Geminicoccus roseus DSM 18922: one gene and its partner. The protein of the gene in region 2 binds, or shares a complex with, the protein of the main gene of each other region. Links are inferred from orthologs where the notes say so. Each region holds a gene or a part of one and is shown on either strand. Other genes may lie near its edges.

Evidence for each region. Proteins that work in one complex are often made in the same cells at the same time.
Region 1: the proteins of tsaB (region 2) and tsaD are in contact, whole or in part, in a solved structure (PDB 4WQ4), measured with the Escherichia coli proteins. The link is inferred for Geminicoccus roseus DSM 18922 from one-to-one orthologs.

What each region holds. Positions count from the first base shown.
Region 1 is NZ_KE386572.1:3,419,952-3,423,860, reverse strand. The notes cover bases 421-3,420. They hold tsaD (tRNA (adenosine(37)-N6)-threonylcarbamoyltransferase complex transferase subunit TsaD), read right to left. Parts: upstream 2,458-3,420; coding sequence 1,384-2,457; downstream 421-1,383. Other genes in these bases: hemC (hydroxymethylbilane synthase), read left to right, coding at 2,514-3,419; GEMRO_RS0117140 (GlxA family transcriptional regulator), read left to right, coding at 421-1,364. Outside these bases: GEMRO_RS0117145 (sarcosine oxidase subunit beta family protein), read right to left, coding at 1-128; more of GEMRO_RS0117140, read left to right, coding at 387-420; GEMRO_RS30210 (uroporphyrinogen-III synthase), read left to right, coding at 3,429-3,909.
Region 2 is NZ_KE386572.1:3,804,780-3,808,468, reverse strand. The notes cover bases 412-3,191. They hold tsaB (tRNA (adenosine(37)-N6)-threonylcarbamoyltransferase complex dimerization subunit type 1 TsaB), read left to right. Parts: upstream 412-1,366; coding sequence 1,367-2,017; downstream 2,018-3,191. Other genes in these bases: GEMRO_RS0118945 (MucR family transcriptional regulator), read left to right, coding at 2,904-3,191; GEMRO_RS0118950 (sulfurtransferase TusA family protein), read right to left, coding at 2,550-2,789; GEMRO_RS30565 (GNAT family N-acetyltransferase), read left to right, coding at 2,020-2,553; GEMRO_RS0118965 (NifU family protein), read left to right, coding at 790-1,344; GEMRO_RS0118970 (DUF2333 family protein), read left to right, coding at 412-748. Also shown: more of GEMRO_RS0118970, read left to right, coding at 1-411; more of GEMRO_RS0118945, read left to right, coding at 3,192-3,332; tRNA (N6-isopentenyl adenosine(37)-C2)-methylthiotransferase MiaB, read left to right, coding at 3,471-3,689. UniProt on the Escherichia coli protein: Required for the formation of a threonylcarbamoyl group on adenosine at position 37 (t(6)A37) in tRNAs that read codons beginning with adenine.

The DNA.
Region 1 (3,909 bases), 380 kb from region 2 along the record:
TGGCCGCCGCCGCCGATGATCACGACGTCGTAGGCCGGCTTCGGCTCGGGGCTGCGCCAGTATTCCGGCCACTTGGAATGGCCGGTCATGGCGTTCTTCGCGAGCGAGAAGATCGAGAAGCGGGTCATGCTCTGGTCGTGCTGGTGGCCCGGCCAAGAAGCTGGCCGATCGGGGGTGAGGAGTAGCGTTGCCCGCCCTGGTCCGTCTAGCGGCGCAACTGCCCCCCACTTGTCCCGCAGCGACGTCCCCGCACCTGCGACGCGACGTCGCATCGGCGCCTCCGGCAAGTTTCCGCGACGTTTCCATCTCGCGATTCACTTGTGTCGCAATCACGAAACTGCCAGCGTCATGTCATGTAGGGACCGTCTGTCGGACGAAGAGCCAGCATGACCGAGCAGAACCAGCCGCAGCCGGAAATCGTGGCCTTCCTGCTGGTGCCAAGCTTCACGATGATCGCCTTCTCGGCGGCCCTGGAGCCCCTGCGCATCGCCAACAGGATGGCCGGCAAGGAGCTCTACCGCTGGGTGATCCTGAGCAAGGACGGCGAGCCGGTGACCTCCTCGCTCGGCATCGACGTGTCCGCCGGCCTGCCGATGGGAAGGTTCGAGATCTCGACCAGCCGCCCGCCGACGATCGTGGTGTGCGGCGGCCTGCATTCGGAGCGCTACCTGGACAAGGAGGTGCTGGCCTGGCTGCGCTGGGCCGACCGGCGCGGCGCCCAGATCGGCTCGATCTGCGCCGGCGCCCACATCCTGGGGCGGGCCGGCCTGCTGGACGGCTACCGCTGCACGATCCACTGGGAAAATATCCCGGGCTTCGTCGAAGCTTTTCCGGACGTGAACGTCACCGCCGACCTGTTCGAGATCGACCGCAACCGGTTCACCTGCGCCGGCGGCACCGCCGCGCTGGACCTGATGCTGCAGAAGATCAGCAGCGCCCATGGCGACGAGTTGGCGGCCAGGGTGTCCGAGCAGTGCATCCTGGACCGGGTGCGCAGCGCCGAGGACCGCCAGCGCATGCCGATCCGGGTGCGGCTGGGCGTCCACCATCCCAAGCTGATCCTGGCGATCGAGCTGATGGAGGCCAATGTCGAGGAGCCGCTCGGCCAGGACCAGCTCGCCAAATATGTCGGCATGTCGCGCCGGCAGCTGGAGCGGCTGTTCAAGAAGCATCTGGGGCGGACGCCAGCGCAATATTATCTGGAGCTGCGCCTGGAGCGGGCCCGCCACCTGCTCTACCAGACCGACCTGCCGATCATGAACGTCGCCTGCGCGTGCGGGTTCGTGTCGGCCTCGCATTTCTCGACCTGCTACCGGCAGATGTACGGCAAGACCCCCAGGCAGGAGCGGTTGGCGGCGGCCTGACCGGGGCCGGACCTGCCGCTCAGGCCTTCGGCCCCTTGCCGCCGCCGCCCAGGGCCGGCTCCGCCGCCGGGTCGAGCGGCCAGCGGGCGCGGGCCGGGGTGTCCAGGGGATCGGCCTGGCCCAGGACCAGGCGTTCCATCCCGGCCCAGGCGATCATGGTGCCGTTGTCGGTGCAGAGCCTGGGCGGCGGCACGACCAGCCGGACGCCGCGCTTTGCGGTGAGCTGGCGCAGGGCCTCGCGCAGCGCCGCGTTGGCGGCAACGCCGCCGGCGACCACCAGGGACGCCGGCACGCCCGGATGACGTTCCTGGAACAGGCGCAGGCCGCGCACGGTCCGGTCGGCGACGCTGGCGGCCACCGCGGCCTGGAAGCTCGCGCAGATGTCCGGCACCGCCGCCCGCGCCTCCTCCGGGGTCATCGAGAGGATGGCCTGGCGCACGGCGGTCTTCAGGCCGCTGAAGGAAAAGGAGCAGCCCGGACGGCCGAGCATCGGCCGCGGGAAGTCGAAGCGCGCCGGATCGCCCGATGCCGCGGCGCGCTCGACCGCGGGGCCGCCCGGGAAGCCCAGCCCCAGCATCTTGGCGACCTTGTCGAACGCTTCGCCCAGCGCGTCGTCGACGGTGGAGCCCAGGCGCCGGAAGCTGCCCACGCCGTTCACCTCGACCAGCTGGCAGTGCCCGCCGGACACCAGCAGCAGAAGATAAGGAAAGGCGACGTCGTCGGTGAGGCGCGCGGTCAGCGCATGCGCCTCCAGATGGTTGACGGCGATCAACGGCAGGCCGTGGACCAGGCAGATCGCCTTGGCGGTGGTCAGCCCGACCAGCAGGCCGCCGATCAGGCCGGGCCCGGCCGTGGCGGCCACCGCCGACAGGTCGGCAAAGCCGAGCCCGGCCTCCGCCATGACCCGGGCGACCAGCCGATCCAGGCTCTCGACATGGGCGCGGGCGGCGATCTCGGGCACCACCCCGCCATAAAGCGCGTGCTCGTCCAGCTGGGTGCGCACGGTCTCCGCCAGGACCCGCCGATCCTCGTCGACCAGCGCCACGCCAGTCTCGTCGCACGATGTCTCAATTCCGAGAACGACCCTTGCCAAGCGGATGCACTCCAGCCACGCGTATCGGCGCTTGGCCCTACGTTGTCGAAGAGATCATGACCAGCCCGATCCGGCTCATCATAGGTACGCGTGGTTCGCCCCTGGCCCTGGCCCAGGCCGAGATCGTCCGGGCCGCCCTGTTCGAGGCCTGGCCGGACCTGGCGATCGAGGACGCGATCACCATCCGGGTGATCAAGACCACCGGCGACCGGGTGCTGGACCGGCCGCTCGCCGAGATCGGCGGCAAGGGCCTGTTCACCAAGGAGATCGAGGAGGCGCTCTATGCCAAGGAGATCGACCTCGCCGTCCACTCCATGAAGGACATGCCGACCGTCCTGCCGGACGGGCTGGACATCCTGGCGATGCTGCCCCGCGCCGACGTCCGCGACCTGCTGATCGGGCCGTTCGCCGACATGGAGGCGATCCCGCGCCAGGCCGTGGTGGGAACCGCGTCGCTGCGCCGACAGGCCCAGCTCCTGGCGCTGCGGCCGGACCTGGAGGTCGTGCCGTTCCGCGGCAACGTGCAGACCCGTCTGGCCAAGCTTGCACGGGGCGATGTCGCGGCCACCTTCCTGGCGAAGGCGGGGCTGGACCGGCTCGGCATGGAGGACGTGCCGGCCGTGCCGCTGGATCCGTCGGCAATGCTGCCCGCCGTCGCCCAGGGCGCCATCGGGATCGAGGCGCGGCTGGGCGACCAGCGGGTGGCGGACTTCCTGGCCAGGCTCGACGATCCGCAGACCCATGCCTGCGTCGCCTGCGAGCGGGCGATGCTGCGGGTGCTGGACGGCTCCTGCCGCACGCCGATCGCCGGGCTGGCCCAGCGCATGCCCGACGGGCGCCTGCGCCTGGACGGGCTGGTGGCGTCGCCCGACGGCCGCTCGGTGCACCGCCACGCGGCGGAAGGCGACGACCCCGCCGAGCTGGGCGAGCGGGTCGGCCATGCCCTCGCCGCCCTGCGCTGAGCCCACGCGATGCGGGTGCTGCTGACCCGGCCGGGCGAGGATTCCCGCCGGCTCGCCGACGCCCTCGCCGCCCAGGGCCACGAGGTGCTGGTCGATCCGATGCTCGAGATCGAGCCGCTCGCCTTTGCGCGGCCGGACCTGTCCGACGTGCAGGCGGTACTGGTGACCAGCCGCCATGCCGTGCCGGCGCTGGCAAGCCTCGGCCCTTTGGTTCCGGTCTTCTGCGTGGGCGAGGCCACGGCTCAGCGGGTGAAAGCGGCCGGGGCCGGCACGGTGGTGGCCGGGCCGGGCGATGCTGTCGGGCTGGCGGCGACGGTGCGGGACCGGCTCAGCCCGGCGGACGGCGCCGTCCTTCATCTGGCGGGAACCGACATCCGCCCGGAACTGCGCGCGGTCCTGGAGGCGCATGTCTTCACCTACCGCCGGCTGTCGGTGTACCGGGCGCGCGCCGCCGCCCAACTGAAGCCGGCGACCGCGGCCGCGGTCCAGG
Region 2 (3,689 bases):
GGTCGAGCGCGAGATCGACGTCAACGAGTGGACGCCCAACGAGCCGTTCTTCAAGCCGGGCGTGCTGCTCGACAACATGCCCAACTACCAGACCGGGCTCCTGGCGGCGGTGCAGCGCTTCGGCGTGTCGGTGCGCGACCGGCTGGCGCGGGCCCGCGGCTCCTCCCAGGCCGATGCCGACCTGACCCGGGCGATGGGCCTGCTGGCCTATCCGGGCAATGTCTGGGTCTGGAACCCGACCACCTCCTGGGCCCCCACCGCCACCAGCGAAAGCCAGTACCGCCAGGCGGTCCAGGCGCTGCGCGCCTACAACCAGCGGCTTGCCGCTGGCGAGGCCGTCCTGGAAAAGCGGGCCGACAATCTGCTGGACAGCCTGGACGCGATCGCCGCCGATCTGGGCTCGACCTCCGCCGCGATCTACCAGGCCATCGACCTCAGCCAGAACCGCTGGTTCGACTTCTCGGCCGACGACCTGTTCTATACCGACAAGGGCCAGCTCTACGCCTACTACATCCTCCTGCGCGAGTTGGGTCTGGACTATGCCGACGTGATCGCCGAGCGGGGTGCTGCCTCGAACTGGGCGGAGATGCTGGACAGCTTCCGGATGGCCGCGATCCTCCAGCCCTGGGTGGTGGTGAACGGTGGCCTGGACAGCCAGGTGAAGCCCAATCATCTGGCTGCCCAGGGCTTCCTTCTTCTGCGCGCGCGCACCCAGTTGCGGGAAGTGACCAACATCCTCTTGCGATGACGTCCCGGCCTCGCCACTTCAGCCGCACGGAGAGCAATACCATGTTCATTCAGACCGAGCAGACGCCGAACCCGGCGACGCTCAAGTTCCTTCCCGGCCAGACCATCATCGAGGGCGGCCAGGTCGAAGTCCTGGACGCTGACGAGGCCGAGCGGGTCTCGCCGCTGGCGCGCCGCGTGTTCGGCGTGGACGGCGTCCGCTCGGTGTTCATCACCAAGGACTTCGTCGCGGTGACCAAGCAGGCCGCCGCCGACTGGTACCTGCTCAAGCCGGCCGTGCTCGGCGCCATGGTCGAGCATTTCATGTCCGGCGAGGACGCGGTCATCCAGCAGGCGTCGCCCGAGCCGGCCGTCGAGGCCGAGGACGACGAGACCGTCGCCAAGATCAAGGAACTCCTGGAGACCCGGGTGCGCCCGGCGGTCGCCAACGATGGCGGCGACATCGTGTTCCACGGGTTCGAGCGCGGGGTCGTGTACCTGCACATGAAGGGCGCCTGCGCCGGCTGCCCGTCCTCGGTGGTCACGCTCAAGAACGGCATCGAGAACCTCCTGCGCTATTACGTGCCGGACGTGGTCGAGGTCCGGGCTATCGACTGACTTAGGGCCAGGGACGACGAGGTTGCGGATCCTCGCGATCGACGGAGCCGGGCCGGTCGCCGTGGCGGCCTGCGGCCGCGGGCCGGACGGCCCGCTGATCGCGGGATCGGCTAGGCGGGCGGCCGGCGCCGATGCCGATGGCCTGCCGCTGCTCGTGGAGCGGTGCCTGCAGCAGGCAAGCTGGCGGAGCGGCCAGGTCGACCTGATCGCCTGCGGGATCGGTCCCGGCGGCTTCACCAGCATCCGGGTCGCGGTGGCGCTGGCGCGGGGCCTGGCCCTGGCGGCCAGCCTGCCGGTCCTGGCGGTCACCTCCTTCCAGGCCCTGGCGGACCGGGCGCGCCGCGAGGGCGTTTCCGGCCCGTTGCGGGTGGTGGTTCCGGGCGGGCGCGGCAACTGGTTCATCCAGGACTTCGACGAGCGGGGCCATCACGGCGAACCAGAGATCCTCGCGGCCCCTCCCGGCGTATTGCCGGACAGGACCCTGGTCGGCTCCGGATGCGAGGGAATGGTCGAACTGGTGGCGGATGCGAGCGACGTGGCGCACGTGGCCTTTGGCCGCCATGCGGCCGGTGCCGGCGGATCGCCGGGAAGCGAGCTGGTGCCGCTTTATTTGCGCGGTGCCGATGCCCGTGAAGGTGCGGGCCGGTCGCTGCTCGACCGGGTGGATCCCTGACCATGGCCCTGATGGACCTGCCCCGTCCCGGCCAGATCGCTGTCAAGAACATCGGCCCTTTTGATCTTGGTCGACTTGCGCGCCTGCACCGCGGCTGCTTCGAGGACGGCTGGTCGCGCTCCGACATCGCCCACCTGCTGTCGCTGCCGGGAGGGTTCGGCCTGATCGCCCGCTGCTTCGATCGCGGGTTCTCGGCGATCGACGGGCTGCGCGGGGTCGGGTTCGCGATTTGCCGGGTGGTGCGCGACGAGAGTGAACTACTGTCGATCGGAGTGCTGCAGTCTTGGCGTCACCGGGGCGTCGCCGGGACGTTACTGGAAGCCTCGATGGTCCGTGCCCATCAGGCGGGCGCCGACGCGATGTTCCTGGAGGTCGCGGTCGACAATGTAGCCGCACAGAGCTTGTATGAAAGATACAATTTCAAACGGGTCGGGACGCGGCTGGACTATTATCATCGCCCGGATGGCCGAAAGATCAGCGCATATACGATGAAGGCCTCGCTGCATGGGCCAAGGTCGCTGCCCGGCCAGAGCTAGTCGGCGCCGCGCCGGACCAGCAGCTCAAAGATCCCGTCATCCACAGCCTTGCGGCTGACGATCTCGTGACCGTGATCCGTAAGGGAAAACGGAACGTTAACGAGCGGTTCACCTTCGCGAAGCCGAATGCGCAGCATGTCGCCGGGAGACATTCTTTCCAGCGCGAGCTTGGCTCGCACGAAGGTGATCGGGCAGGTGTCGGCGGTGATGTCGAGGGTTGCTTCAGAAGAGGCCATTTCATCTACCTTTTTTTGTGAGGACTTTTTGAAAAGCCCCCTTGCAGACGGTGGTTGAGGAAATATAGTAGTGGCTCGTGTATTACCAAGTAGGCCGGGAGCCCTCACGCAGAGATGGCGGAACAGTTGACCCAGAACGAACTCCTGTCGCTCACGACGGAGATCGTCGCGGCACACGTGTCGAACAATACGGTGTCGTCCACCGAACTCCCCGACCTCATCAGGCTCGTATATTCCTCGCTGTCGACCCAGGGCGTCGAGATCAAAGAAGAGCCCCAGGAAAAGCTGACTCCTGCCGTTCCGGTCAAGAAGTCGGTGACGCCGGAATATATCATCTGCCTTGAGGACGGAAAGAAGCTGAAGATGCTCAAGCGGCATCTGAAGACCCGTTACAACATGTCGCCCGAGGACTACCGCAAGCGCTGGGGCCTGCCCGACGACTACCCGATGGTCGCACCGGCCTATGCGGAGCAGCGCTCCTCGCTGGCGAAGAAGATCGGTCTCGGCACCAAGCCGCGTGCGCGTGGCCGCCGGGCCGGCTGAACCGGTCCGGTCGTTCCCGGAGCGTGCGACGGCGCTTCCTCGGGAAGCGCCGAAGTCCCTTTGGGAACGAAGCGTAACTTGACGGCTCAGGCGGCGCTGGGAATAACTCGCCGCATTGGAACCATCCCTGGTTGGCGGGTGACGAAAAAGCTCTTCATCAAGACCTATGGCTGTCAGATGAACGTCTACGACTCCGAGCGCATGGCCGGAGCGCTTTCAGCCCATGGGTATGCCGCCACCGACCAGATCGAGGACGCGGACCTCGTCGTCCTCAACACGTGTCACATCCGTGAAAAGGCCGCCGAGAAGGTCTATTCCGAGCTCGGCCGGATGCGCCTCCTGCGTGACCAGCGACGT